DNA from 4 places in the Microbulbifer sp. GL-2 genome. Region 2 is predicted to be linked to each of the others. Evidence: predicted binding sites of a transcription regulator. Region 2 holds the regulator's gene; each other region holds the start of a gene.
The links. Region 2 encodes LexA, which represses DNA repair genes until DNA is damaged. Its sites were predicted from a motif close to ACTGTNTNTANANACAGT; they were not measured.
Positions count from the first base shown of each region.

Region 1: GL2_RS11920 (error-prone DNA polymerase) is a predicted target of LexA. The motif match lies at 1,422-1,439, and genes of this name have one in related genera.
Region 3: recA (recombinase RecA) is a predicted target of LexA. The motif match lies at 1,852-1,869, and genes of this name have one in related genera.
Region 4: GL2_RS13710 (PA0069 family radical SAM protein) is a predicted target of LexA. The motif match lies at 1,764-1,781, and genes of this name have one in related genera.

Region 1 covers NZ_AP019807.1:2,739,207-2,742,831, forward strand. The annotation lists gene GL2_RS11920 (error-prone DNA polymerase) at 1-1,408, opposite strand, end outside; gene GL2_RS11925 (DNA polymerase Y family protein) at 1,512-3,023, opposite strand; gene imuA (translesion DNA synthesis-associated protein ImuA) at 3,047-3,625, opposite strand, start outside.
Region 2 covers NZ_AP019807.1:4,464,210-4,467,834, forward strand. The annotation lists gene GL2_RS19310 (class I adenylate-forming enzyme family protein) at 1-465, opposite strand, end outside; gene GL2_RS19315 (TIGR00730 family Rossman fold protein) at 645-1,283, opposite strand; gene lexA (transcriptional repressor LexA) at 1,448-2,053, shown strand; gene GL2_RS19325 (hypothetical protein) at 2,129-2,386, opposite strand; gene GL2_RS19330 (DUF6586 family protein) at 2,498-2,986, opposite strand; gene topA (type I DNA topoisomerase) at 2,987-3,625, opposite strand, start outside.
Region 3 covers NZ_AP019807.1:2,893,736-2,897,360, forward strand. The annotation lists gene GL2_RS12620 (GNAT family N-acetyltransferase) at 1-350, shown strand, start outside; gene GL2_RS12625 (CinA family protein) at 1,238-1,753, shown strand; gene recA (recombinase RecA) at 1,925-2,959, shown strand; gene GL2_RS12635 (regulatory protein RecX) at 2,960-3,445, shown strand; gene glpK (glycerol kinase GlpK) at 3,542-3,625, shown strand, end outside.
Region 4 covers NZ_AP019807.1:3,144,541-3,148,165, reverse strand. The annotation lists gene GL2_RS13715 (hypothetical protein) at 1,011-1,475, shown strand; gene GL2_RS13710 (PA0069 family radical SAM protein) at 1,798-2,880, shown strand; gene GL2_RS13705 (GIY-YIG nuclease family protein) at 2,923-3,228, shown strand; gene tmpT (thiopurine S-methyltransferase) at 3,284-3,625, opposite strand, start outside.

The DNA of each region.
Region 1 (3,625 bases), 1.7 Mb from region 2:
TACCAGTAATACTTTGCGGGTCTATGCCGACTTTTTGCATTTGTTTAGGGAAGTCGTCCAGGGAGTCCCACCAGGCTCGTTCGACAATAAGTTGTTCAATCGTAGCTGAACCTATGCCGAGTGCCTTGCCAATATCTCTCAGGGCGCTTTTAAAACGGTAGGTAATCTTACTGGCAGCCAGACCAGCTCTATCCCTGCCGTATTTCTGGTAAATATATTGGATGACTTCCTCGCGTCTTTCGTGCTCGAAGTCCACATCGATATCCGGTGGTTCATTTCGCTCGCGAGAGATAAAGCGTTCAAATAAAAGACCGATTTTATGTGGGTCAATTTCAGTGATAAACAGGCAATAGCAAACAACTGAATTGGCGGCAGATCCTCGCCCTTGATAGAGGATATTTTTATCTCTTGCGAACTGGACAATATCGTAGATGGTGAGGAAGTAGTGCTCATACCCCAATTCGGCGATCATTGATAGCTCTTTTTCGATTAGTATATCAATACGTTCTTCAGGCCCTTTAGGCCAGCGAATTTTACGGCCTAGCTTTACCAGTTCCCGTAAATAGCTTGCTGGAGATTTCTCGCAGGGGATAACTTCAGATGGGTATCGGTAGCGCAGCTCACTGAGACAAAAGGTACACTGCTCAACGATAGCTAAAGTATTAGCGATAGCCCCCTTAGGGTAGAGAGTTTCAATATCATCAAGGCTTCGTAAATAGCGTTCAGCGTTCTGCTGTAATTGGTAACCGAGTTGCTCCAGAGTGCAATTGTGGAAATTGGCATTAAGCACATCCTGTAAGGGTTTCCTTCGGCGACAGTGCATTAATACAGAATTAGTAGCCACCAGGGGAAGCTTCTCTCGATTAGAGAGCTGGATAAGACTCCGAGTCTTTTGGTTACTGTCTGCACTCAGGTTGTTGTTCAGTGCGATATACAACCTATCGTGAAAGTGCTGTTTAATCGCTTTGGGTATGCTGATTTCTTCAGTTCCTGTCAGCCAGATTGCAATGAGCTTGCTGCTGATTTTTATTAGATCCTCCTGGAAGGTTTTATATTTGCCTTTTTCTGCTCTTAATCGAGAGGTGGAGATAATTTGGCAGAGCTCACTGTAAGCACTTTTGTTGGGGGCGAGTAGTACAATCTTTTCGCCACTTTGCAGGTGAAAATAACTTCCACAGATTAGCTTAAAGGGGAAAGGCTCCTTCTTATTGTTATGCTCACTTTCTTGGGAGTGCCTGATGTTGCCTAGCTCCTTGTAGGCGCGAACTACTCCAGAGAGGGAGCATTCATCGGTTATCGCCAGTGCCGAATAGCCCAGGGAGTGAGCCGTCTTAATGAGCTCCCAAGGGTGTGATGCCCCTTGTAAAAAAGAAAAGTTACTCTGGCAAAAGAGTTCTGCGTACCTCATGCTGATGCTCTTGTCTGTTCTAAAATTCAGCCAAAATTTATATTTGCCCTACATAAAAAATAAGCTTTCCCCGAGTACCTTAATAAGTGCCATCTACCTTTTCTTAAGAAAAGATACCGTGTAAAAACCACTCTTCGGTCGTCAGGTCCTGAAAAATCCAATAGAGGCTGCCATCTCCCTCTCTCGCGATATAGTAATCCCGTCCATGACGACCGTGTTGCCACCAGTAGCCATCAATACGTTCCGGACCTTGCAGCAGTTGTAACTCTCCTTGATAAAACAGCTTTTGATTACGGCTCAGTAACTTGTTGGGACGGGAGAGTAACCAGGTGGGGCGTTGAGCTTTTATTGGATAAAGCTGATGAGCTTTTTTCTTCGGATTATTTCTCAATAATAAGCTGTCGGCACTCTGCCAGGCCTGTTCGGGAAGATAACTTTCTTTCAGGGCAATACCAGAGAGGGCCTGATGTCCGAGACGGGCTTTGAGTTTGTCCAGAAGCTGCTGGCTATGTTTGCCCTGGTTGGCTTCATCAAAAAGATCCTCACTTATCTCGCTTTCTACCAAAGGATGTAATTGTTGACTACTTAAACGCAGTGTTTGTACTGGATGTTCCAGGGATGTTCTCTCGAACTGCAATCTGGTTAATGCAATTAAACGTTGGGGATCGAGCTGTGGGTGGGAAATTTCTAAAAGTACCTCTTTGCTCTTACCCTGGCCATAATCCAGCAACCAGTGTAGTTTCTGGGTGTAAAGTTGGCGGCGTTGTAACTGCTGGCAAAGTTCTCTGAGCAAGCGGCCAGCGGGGAAAAGCAGTTGTTCACTGTTATCCAGTGGGCTGGGGAAAAACAATTCGCTATCAAATCTGGCTGGAGGGTGATAGCTGGGTATCGGGTCCTGGCGGCTACCATTCAGGCGGGCCAAATAATCCACAAAGGAGCGACCAAAACGGGAGCCGACTTCGGATAGGGGAATGGCCAGTAATTGGCTTACCCGCTTAATGCCACAGGCATAGAGCTTGGTAATGGTTTTATTGTCGCAGTCGAGTAGTTTGCTTGGGGAAAAACTGATCCATTGCTTCCACTGCTGTGGGCTGGGAACGGTATGAGTTTGTGCTAACCACAGGCGATGTTCTTTCAGCTGGCTGAGCATGCGGGCCGCACTGGGGCTGTGCCCCAGTCCCATAACACAGCCAATCCCCATCTGGTTTAGCTCATTCTGTAGCTGATCCAGCAGGATTCTGAGCCCACCGTTTGCTTTCAAACACCCGCTTAGCTCCAGGTTCAAGCAAGCCGGGTGGCTGTCACCATCCCCGATAGTACTTGCAGCCCGGGTGGAGATGACAGGAGTAAAGCTGTAGCCCCATTGTGCCAGTTGCTCAAGCTGTTGTTGTTCCCGCTGTAAGTCCCGGTCTAGTAGCTGGAGGTCGGTGCTCAATGCACAGGCGGTGGCGATACTGAGGCCGGGCTCAATACCGAGCTCGCAAGCTGGTTTACTGCACTCGACAACGAGCTGTTTTTCTATCACCGCGAGATTTGCTGTCTGGATGTCTTGATCCAGGGCGCGGGTGAGAACCTCCAAGGGAAGTTTGGGGAATTGAATACAGAGCCAAAGCATGGGGCTGAATCTCGCAGTGGCAGTCAGTGTATTGGCTGGTCACGGCGGACCAAATTGGCTGTCCGTGCCAGATACGTGCGCTGGCCGCTGGTGCCACCTCGTTGCTTCAGTAGCTTTATGGCCAGTTGTTCCCCATCACTGCCCAGTTGCAAGCGCAGGCTGGCGGGAGAGGGGCTGCTGGACTCGGAAACAGGGCGAAAGTGAAAGTGCAGGCACTCTCCGCTGCGGGCTGCCAGTTGCAGCCGGCGCAGCTGCTTGTCCCCAAGGGTTTCTCTTCCCTGCCAGCACAGCAGGGCACCACAACTACCAGACTGCAGGGATTGCTCTATTGCCCAGAGAGTGTCCTTTTGGCCACGTGGGTGCAAAAGCAGTAAATTTTCCAGATGGATGCCACTGTTGGCCAATGATGGGGCGTAGGGGGTAAAGGGGGGATTGACCAGAATCACTATCTGCCCAGTTTGTGTAAGCTGAGCCAGGGTAGGTAGCAACAAGGTCATTTCGCCAATGCCGGTATGGTCGAGTAGTAGTTCTGTGGTGGCACCACGAGGCCAGCCGTGGCCGCTGAGTAAGGCATCCAGGCTTCTAAAGCCACTTGGGATGCC
Region 2 (3,625 bases):
ATTGTTAATCAAACCTTCAAAACTTGGGGCATTTCCGAGCGTACCACCAAAAGAAAGATAGCCTTTTTTTAATTTACCAATAAATCTGCTTGCCCGGACATCTCCACTTCGCTCAACGCCTATAATCAGTGATACTGCTGCACTTTTTTCAAGGGCATAGTCAATCTCTGGTGTGGTATATCTATAGTTTAATGGGACTACCACCAGCCCCACCTTCAAACATGCGAGATAAAAAATAAGTATCTCGCCGCAGTTGGGCATCAGGGATGCAACCCTATCCCCCTTACCTAAACCCATTGTGATCAACCCCAAGGCAAGGGCATTGATATCCCCCTGTAGCTCTCGCCAGGTCCAGGCCTGACTCCCGGAAACAAGTGCCACTTCACCAGGCTTACTTTTCAGGGCGGGCAGCAGGAGATTGGTTAAATTTGCAGGTCTCGACAATTGAGGGCCAAAAATTGGCACAGGCCAGCCTCCTGACTAAGGCACAAGCATCCCGTTAATCTGAGATAATCGGGAACAGGCATTTAGTGATATTTATAACGATTTCAAAAACCATCATATGGTCCAGAATGGATTTATGGGCAATATCACCCTAGCAACAGGCAGAAAAACCCTGCAACCAATTAAATAAATATTTTTTATTATTCCTTGTTGCGCATATATTTCATAATCAACTCCGCTGTCTCCTCGACAGTATCTACTATATGGAACAAATCCAGGTCGCTGGCATCAATACAGTTGCGCTCAAGCACTGTGTTTACCAGCCAATCATAAAGCCCTGCCCAGTAACGTTTACCAACCAGCACAATTGGGAAACGCCGCACTTTTTGTGTTTGAACCAGTGTTAACGCCTCGAATAACTCATCCAGTGTTCCATATCCCCCAGGTAACCCTACAAAGCCTACAGCATGCTTAACGAACATAAATTTACGAACAAAGAAGTAACGAAAATTTAAACTGATATCCTGGTAAGGATTCGCAGCCTGCTCAAATGGCAGCTCTATGTTCAATCCAATTGAAGTGCCAGGTTGATCGAAAGCACCACGATTGCAAGCTTCCATCAGCCCCGGTCCTCCGCCGGTAATCACCGGGATACCCTCCGCAGCCAATAGCTCCCCCAGTTTTACCCCCTGTTGATACTCCGGGCTGCCCTCCTCAAATCTTGCCCCTCCAAAAACGGTCACTGCTCCACTGAGCGGGACCAAACGTTCTATCCCATCAACCAACTCAGACTGTATCCGCAGGACACGCCACGCCTCTGGCATTTTCACATCCAACATTATTTTTTTCCCTCTTTGTCAGATCTTTCAACGATCGCTTTCATTCCTTGTTTTCATAAACAATGTAGCAGCTTATGAAGAGGCAGGTGTTAGGATTGCGTGAACCAAAATTCTGTATATAATCCCAGCAACTGTATATAAATACAGAAAAGCTAGGTAAATCTATGACCAATCTCACCGCACGCCAGGCTCAGGTATTAGAGCTGATCAAAACCTATCTCGATGATACCGGCTACCCCCCTACCCGAGCAGAGATCGCCCAGGAGCTGGGTTTCCGCTCGCCCAATGCCGCTGAAGAGCACCTGAAAGCATTGGCGCGAAAAGGAGCCATTGAAATGGTTGCCGGCGCGTCGCGGGGCATACGTATTCCGGATCATCAATCGGGCTTACCCATTGTTGGACGCGTAGCTGCAGGCAACCCTATTCTTGCTGCTGAGCATATTGAAGACTATTGCGACCTCCCTCCCAGCTTTTTCCACCCCCCTGCAGACTACTTACTTCGGGTGCACGGAATGAGTATGCGCGATGCAGGAATTTTGGATGGTGACCTTCTGGCAGTACAGAAAACCGAACAAATCAGGAATGGCCAGATTGTCGTTGCGAGAATTGACGAAGAGGTAACAGTCAAGCGCTTCCGGCGCAAAGGTAATCAGGCAACTGTGCAACTGCTGCCAGAAAATGAAGACTTTGAAACTATCCAGGTGGACATGCGAGACAAAAACTTTGTAATAGAAGGTTTGGCAGTGGGCGTTATTCGCCAGACTCCATAAAGCTCCCACCCAGCCCCCAATACAACAACAGCGGCCTATTGGCCGCTGTTGGATCACACTTTGTTAACCCTTCGATCAGTGGATCGTATGATTAACCGGCATTGACTCATCCTCTTCCTCAAAGTAGCCAGGCTCCAAATCATCCAGATTTTGTACTGCCTCAATACCGGCTTCCAGCATTGCGCGCGCTACGGCAACTTTGTGTTTTCTCAGAAACTGAAGACTCTCGGCTGAGAAAGAAATACTCACCAGAGGGTCCTCCTTGTGACCAGCGCGGCGCAATGCCACATCGCCATTGGCCAACTCAATAATTTCAAAAGTTTCGGAGGACATTCTCTTTTCCTTCACCACACATCAGTTTGCGCCCAGTGTACCACAGGCTAACTGGAAGTATCAGAGGCCTACAAACGGTGAAATATGGCACCCCGGTACCAGTACCTGCAACTAGCACTCTTCTAAATTGGCACGCTGCCTACGCACCAACTCACTCAGGGAAGCATGCCATTGCAGAAGCACTTCATCAGAAATAGTTACCAGCTCAGAAGCAGCGAGATTGTGCAGAGGAATAAGGTTGGGGCTATTGTGCTTAACCTCAGTATTTGATGGTGCTGAGACAAGCTGGGTCCAGGCCTGTAGTAACTGACTGAGCCAGCTACAAGGCTCCTCACTCAGCTGCTGCAGCTCTTTCACCTCAATACTGGCCCTACCTTGACTCTCAAGACTATCGGCAATCACCTGAAGGGAATCCGACGCAAGACCCAGCTGCAGCTGGTGGGAAAGCTCAGCAAGGAAAGCCCTATAAGCTTTCCAGAGCTGTAAAACGGCCGCCTCTTCCAGTGCAACCCTTTGCAGAGGAGTTTCACTGGAAAACTGCAGTAACAACTGAGTTTTGCGTAGAGCCGAAACTACCTGGCCAGTATGAGGGTTACTCATTTATTTCTTTGCAGCCACTTTTTTGCCCACGGGCTTACGCTTTGCCGCGGTAGCCCTGGTGCTGGTTTCAACCTGCCAGCTGCCACTACGATAGAACGCTTTCCAGCCGGTAGCTTTGCCTTCCTCCTCGGACTGGACATATTGCTCCTGGGTCTTTCGGCTAAAGCGAATTACTGTATCTCTTCCTTGGTCATCCTCCACCGGCGCCGAGAACAGAAAGCTGTATTTGGGGTCGATCTCACTCTTGTGAGGGAGCAATTCCTTCACAAGAGGTGCACGGGTTTCGCGGTTTTTGGGGAACTGGCTAGCAGCCAGGAACAGGCCCGAGGCTCCATCGCGTAATATGTAGTGATCTTCCACTTTCAAACATGCCAATTCAGGCATTGGTACCGGGTCCATCTTCGGCGGGGCAGGCTGGCCGTTTTTTAAAAGCTTGCGAGTATTTTTGCAGGCTTCATTGGTACAGCCAAAGTACTTCCCAAAGCGACCAGACTTGAGCTGCATATCACTGCCGCACTTGTCACACTCAATAATCGGGCCGTCATAGCCCTTGATTTTGAAAGTGCCCTGCTCTACTTCATATCCACTGCAATCCGGATTGTTGCCACAGATATGAAGTTTGCGGTGTTCATCAACCAG
Region 3 (3,625 bases), 1.6 Mb from region 2:
TTCGTGGCAAAGCCAAGCGGTATGAGGACTGTGCGGTGGTGCGCAATGAAAAGGGGGAGGTTGTAGCTTGTGGTTACCTGAGGAGGTATGAAACCTTCAAGTTGCTCTCGGGAGTCGCTGTGGCGCCGCAGCATCAGGGTAGGGGAGTGGCGCGCCGCCTGCTGGAGCTACTGGCCGAGAAGTTTGACCGAGATACTTATACTTTTCCGTATGAACACTTAAGGTTATTTTATGAATCAATCGGTTTCCATCTAATAGAAAGCGGACAATTGGGTGAGCCTGTCGCCCGGCTCTATCAGAATTATCGAAACCAGGGGCGCACTATATTGGTGATGGGATTTCAAGGCTAGTAATGTTTTGGCTTATATCATTATGCCATTTGCTCTTTTGTGGGATTCTATTTTCGATATGTTTGCCATCCTCAATATAGGCATAGCCGCTTTGTCAGTGTAGTTCTCCAGCTCGCCGTTGTCCCCCGCCCCAATTTTAATCATATCCAGTCTGAACTATCGATTCAGTTGCTCCCTAGATTGTCTTTTCAGGTCAAGGTTTTTGAGTTGGCAAGTGAGGAGGCACAATCCCCTGCAATAGCCAATGTAATCACTGCTATTTTTAACAGCCATGATTTCTTATTTTTTCACTGCTTCTTGTAGGGGTGCCGATTTGGCTATGTTTTTATCTGGGTTATATATTGCCGAACTGGGAGTTGGCTACACAGCGATTCCAGCAATCTTTTATGTTAATTACATGTTTAGGTGCGACAGATAAATCTAACAAAAGCTCAGTTGAGAAGGGTGTGTACTTCAGGCCTCTCATCGTGAGGCGGGCCCTGCTTATCGAATACAAGCCGGTGTTATATTTTGGATATTCAAGTTGGGGTGTATGCATCCAAATGTCAGCTGTGAAATCAGATATTTTGAATATATGGGTAGAATTTTTCTGGGCCACTAAAAGTTAATATGTATGAAAAGTTTTCTGATTCCAGGCTTTTTATTATGCTAATGCTCCAATTAGAAGCAGTTCAGGCTGAGATGATTATATTTGGATGACGATGTATTTTGATTCGTGAACAAATATTTCTTTATCGCTCCCAGACCTGTTTGTTTCGATGCCTGGTGCAAACTAGCCCTGTACCTTATGTGGCAAGGGGACAGTCGTCCAGATTAAGATATAGTTGATGTATTCATGTTGCTGACTGGAAAGGGGATATCCCCGATTCAATTTGATGGGAAGTGTAATGATTGAGTATGGAGAAATTGCCCAGTTAGCCCAGCGTCTGGGTAAAGAGCTGGATAAACGTGCATGGCGAGTTACCGCTGCGGAGTCCTGCACTGGGGGGGCTGTTGCCGCAGCGATAACCGCTATTGCCGGGGCATCGAGTTGGTTCGATGGCTCTATCGTGAGCTATGCCAATCGTATCAAACACAGCGTTCTGGGTGTAGACGCCAAGGATTTACAGCAGTTTGGTGCTGTCAGTGAGCCGGTTGCCCGTCAGATGGCCTGTGGTGTGTTAGCAATGATGGATGCCAATCTAGCTGTTGCGGTGAGCGGTATCGCCGGTCCCGATGGTGGTACAGAAGAGAAGCCTGTGGGTACCGTCTGGATTGCCTGGGCTCATGCCGATGGGCAGGAGCCTGTACAGATCGATGCCCGCTGCTTTCATTTTCAAGGCGATAGGGCTGATGTGCAGGCGCAAACGGTGAGAGAAGCAATCACAGGTATGCTCGCTATCCTGGATGAGCACCCGGTTTAAGGCTGCTAGGGGTTAACCGGGCAATATAGGGCGAGCTTTGCAGCTGCCTAAGGCCCATAATTTGCGCGATGGCGACTGGTACCGGTTGTGCCGGAATTACTGGTTGCCTATACAGTAATCCTTCGTTAAGCTTGCCACCAATCAACACAGCTCAGCAATATGGGAATGGTCATGGATTCCAATAAAGACAAGGCGCTAAAGGCGGCGCTCTCGCAGATCGAACGCCAGTTTGGCAAAGGCACAGTGATGCGCATGGGAGATAAGGAGCGCGTGCGTATCCCGGCGATTTCCACTGGCTCCTTAGGCCTGGATGTGGCCCTGGGTATTGGCGGCCTGCCGCGCGGCCGTATTGTTGAGATCTATGGCCCTGAATCCTCCGGTAAAACCACTCTGACCCTGCAAGTGATTGCCGAAGCCCAGCGCAAAGGTGGCACTTGTGCGTTTGTTGACGCTGAGCATGCGCTCGATCCTATCTACGCCGAGAAACTCGGTGTAAATGTTGATGAGCTGATCGTCTCACAACCGGATACCGGCGAGCAGGCCCTGGAAGTGGCTGACATGCTGGTGCGTTCCGGTGCTGTGGATGTACTGGTTGTGGACTCTGTAGCGGCCCTGACCCCGCGCGCGGAGATTGAGGGTGAGATGGGCGATTCCCATGTTGGCCTGCAGGCCCGCCTGATGTCCCAGGCCCTGCGTAAGCTGACCGGTAATATCAAGAATACCAATACCCTGGCAATCTTCATCAACCAGATCCGTATGAAGATCGGTGTGATGTTTGGCTCCCCGGAAACCACTACCGGTGGTAATGCACTCAAGTTCTACTCCTCCGTACGCCTGGATATCCGTCGCATCGGTGCCGTGAAGGATGGCGATGAGGTGGTGGGGAACGAGACTCGCGTTAAGGTGGTGAAAAACAAGGTGGCACCGCCGTTCAAACAGACTGAATTCCAAATCATGTATGGCGAAGGCATCAACATGGTTGGTGAAATTGTCGATTACGGCGTGAAGATGGGCTTGGTTGATAAGGCTGGTGCCTGGTACAGCTATAAAGGGGATAAGATTGGCCAGGGCAAGGCCAATGCTACCAAGTTCCTGCGTGAGAACCAGGATATCCGTAATGAGATTGAAGGGCAGCTGCGCGCGCAGCTGCTGGGTGACCTGGTTCCAGCCAGCCCCGAAGAGGCCGCAGAACTCTCGGAAGAGTAAGTGCCTTATACCAAAACGGAGCTTTCCGTTGATTCAGCTCAAGCGCTGTTTGGCGCAGCGCTTGAGTTACTTGCCCGTCGTGAACACTCGCGCCTCGAGTTGAGGCGGAAACTGATGGGCAAATTCCCTTCTGCCAATTTCGAAGCTCTTTTTGAGCGCCTACAAGAGCTCAATTATCAATCGGAACAGCGTTTTGCTGAGGTTTTTGCCCGTTCGCGCGTTCAGCGTGGCCAAGGCCCCGTGCGTATCCGTCAAGAGCTACAGCAACGCGGTATAACCGCTGAGCTGGCTGCCTGGGCACTGGGGCAGGTGGAAGCCGATTGGTTTGTATTGGCGCAGGAACAGTTGCAGCGCAAATACCGAAACCCCATTAGTGAGGCGCTGCCGCGGGACCAACTAATAAAGGAGCGGGCAAAGCGTCAGCGCTACCTGGCATATCGCGGTTTCCCTGCTGATGCCATCAGTTGGGCGCTGGACGAGAAGTAAACGGGCTTATACTCTCATCTTGGTTGAGGCATCGCAGTATTTCTGCGGCTCAGAACCACGATAGTGAGAGCGAAAATAATAAGCGCGAGACACCCTATGATCCTATCCATAGACCAGGGCACCACAGGCACTACAGCCTTTGTCTTTGATAGCAGCGGCAGCCTGATTGGCCGCAGTTAT
Region 4 (3,625 bases), 1.3 Mb from region 2:
TCACCACTATAAATTTCTCTTGGACTACCTCTTTTCCAGTAGCTTCTCAACCTCGACCCTCAACACTGGGTAAAACTCTAGCGAGCAAACCAAGATGCAGGGAGGCAATACTTATCAGTTCAAATATCCTGATAGAGCAAATAATCGCCCCCCCTTATTTTGACTACTTAGTCAATCTAGTGGCTTAAGCTCCTTGGGCGTTCAAGCCTTGGGAAATTGGCTCCATCTGCATTTTTGAGCCCTATAATGATGGAAGCCTACAATCCAGAGAAGTTACCCAATCAGTATAGAAAAAAGGGAGGATTTGGGCGGCAGAATGCCAGCACAAAATTGGATAAATGAAGAGCTATCCATTCACTTCCCATGTAATGCTAAGAAGTTCTTGTAATATCCCCATAGAGATTTACTGGCAAATAAGACACCTGACCAGCTGAAACTGAATTATGTGCTCTGGACGCGCAAAGCGGTAATGGAGCTGATTGAGTAAGAGACAGGTTTAAAAATGCCTATTCGTACTGCTGGGGAACCCCTGAAACGATGGGAAGTGAAGCCTCAAACCAGTAAAAATGCATATGAGCAGAGCCCAAAAGCAGTTCAAAAATGGCTAGGCTAGGAACATCCAGAGTCTCGAGCGAAAGCGGATAATGTCGAAGTCTATTGGGGCGATGAAGCAGGTTTGCGTAATAATAGCCAGCATGAGAGAGACTATGCTGGCTCCCAAATAGTCCATTTTCAACCTCAGTTTAGTGGTGGGAATCTGACTGCAACTTCAGTATTACTTAAACGCTACACCTCACAGGCTCCTTACTTGATCATATCTGCAGCACTTACACACTGGCAAATACAGAAAATGTATGGAAAATACTGTTTTGGCTGCCATCTGACCCAGGATTGATTGCCCAATGTTTTATGAAGGAACAAAGATAGTACCTGAGGTTTGCTTTCATATAGGTTGAATGGGAAGATGAATTTCCTCCATCTTTACAAAATACTATGAAGGACACCAAGCAATGGACGCAAAAACCGAAATCCAAGAACTTTTAAAAGAGCTCTACCAGGTAATTTCTGGCCCAGCTGGTTATAAGCGGGACTGGAATAGGCAGCAGTGCCTATTCACCTCTTACGCTAAAGTAATCCGTACCTCAGTAGACAACAAGGGGAAACCACAATCTCTTGTAATGGAAATTCAGGACTACCCGGATAACTTTCAAGAATTGATAGGGGAGCGGGCTTTCTATGAGGACGAAATTCACAATATTGTTGAAGTTTTCGGTAACATTGCTCACGCCTTTAGTACCTATGAAGCCTGGAGCAATGAAGAAAGAACCCAATTTATTAAGAGGGGCATCAATAGTATCCAGCTTTACCATGACGGAAAGTCCTGGAAGATCACGAATATGATTTGGGATGATGAACGACCGGGGCTTTCAGTGTCCGCCAGATATATGCCAGACACTATTACTACGAGCGTTTAAAAAAGGCACCAGAAAAGATTTACTGTCCCGCTTTGGAATTCATTCAAGGCGGGAGCCTGATTTTGCTCCCAGATATTTATGGGTGATCTGTATTTACGGGGTAAGCGACTTCAAAAATTTATTAATAAGTATGCTGAATATCTCCTGCCTTCCTCGAACAATTTAACTTCGGATGGGTCAATTCTATCCAATGGCCATGTGGCCTAACCAGACGGTCACCAAATAATAAATGGCAGCTTGGCACTGAGCCTATGTAAGGCTATTCCCAATTACAACAAAATAACCTAAACTGTACATATATCCAGATATCTCCCATTGCAAAATGACAGACTCCCAAGACCCGCTGCGTTTACACAAAGGTCGTGGTGCCACCAGAAATATCACCGGACGCTTTGCCAGCTATTCGAGCACCCGCGAGAACGATGGATGGCAGACAGATCAGGAGCCCGTAGAGCGCCTGCTTACAGAGGCAATAGAAGAAAAAGCCAAATCTATTATTGCTACCAATCAGTCACCGGATATCCCTTTCACTCAGTCAATTAACCCCTACCGGGGCTGTGAGCACGGCTGTGTATATTGTTATGCACGCCCCGCCCATGCCTATATGGACCTATCACCCGGCCTGGACTTCGAAAGCAAGATATTTTTTAAACCCAATGCCGCTGAGTTGCTGGAACGCAGCCTGCGCAAGCCCGGCTATCAGTGCAGTCCAATTGCTTTGGGAACAAATACCGATCCCTACCAGCCCCTGGAGAAAGATAAGGAAATCACCCGCTCTCTTCTAATAGTTATGCAACAATATCGCCAGCCGGTAACAATAGTCACCAAGGGCCAGCTAATCCTTAGGGACCTTCCCATTCTTGCAGAGATGGCCCAAGACAACCTGGCTCAAGTTGCGATTAGCGTGACCACTTTGGAGAATGAGCTTAAGAGAAGGCTGGAACCGCGTACGGCTGGGCCTGCAGCTCGGTTACGCACCATCGAACAGCTAAGTAATGCCGGAATACCTACTGCTGTTATGGCTGCACCAATAATCCCAGCTCTGAATGATTGTGAGCTGGAAAAAATTCTAACAGCTGGCCATGAAGCTGGAGCAACGCGTGCAGCCTATATTCTTTTACGCTTGCCTCATGAAGTGGCCCCGCTGTTTAGGGAATGGCTCTTAGCGCACTATCCGCAGAGAGCGGAGCATGTAATGAGCCTGATTCAACAAAGCCGGGATGGGCGTGATTATCAGAGTGAATTTTCTCAGCGCCGTACTGGTACCGGTGTATTTGCCCAGCTTCTGCGCCAGCGTTTTATTGTCGCCATCAAGAAACTGGGGTTAAATCACCGCCGTCTTTCGCTAGACTGCAGCCAGTTCCAGCCTCCCCCTCAGCCTGGTGATCAGCAGACGCTGTTCTAGCTTTACCAAATACAGTAATATCCTTTTCAGGTGCTTCACTAAATGAACAGTTGGTTTGTCTATTTAATCCGCACTTCCAGTGGATCACTTTATACAGGAATTACTATGGATGTGCGGCGGCGTTTCGCCGAACACAACTCCAGTGGACCCAAGGCTGCCAAAGCCTTACGAGGAAAGGGGCCTCTCACCTTGGAATTCCAGGTACAGATCCCGGATAAGTCAGCGGCACTCAAGCTGGAAATGGCTATCAAAAAATGGCCAAAGAAAAAGAAGGAAGCCCTGATCGCAGGGACTTTACCCTTACCACCCTTATCCATACTAGCTGGGGAAGATGGGCCAGGGAAATAAATAAGAAATAACCCCTGCCATCTGTTTTATAAGAAAAGTTCACTGGAGACCGAAGTTAGCGCCGGACCAACAACCAGGCAACTTCTTCCGCGGGTACCAGGCCTTTTAATCCACCCGGCACTTCTCGGCGACCAAGCATTTTGAGATGGTAGTCCGCATCATAATAATCAAATATTTGCTGGGAGCTGATCGCAAAAGGAGGACCAGCTAACTGGGACTGCTCATACTCAAAAGAAATTAACAACTGCGGGGCAACTGCCGTAATTTCCATCAGGTGTTCCACATAGCGTTTGCGCATTTTATCAGGCAATGCTACCAGAGCTGCCCGATCATATATTGCATCAACCGACCCCAGAATTTTTGCATTCAATGCGAATATATCACCCACAAAAATATT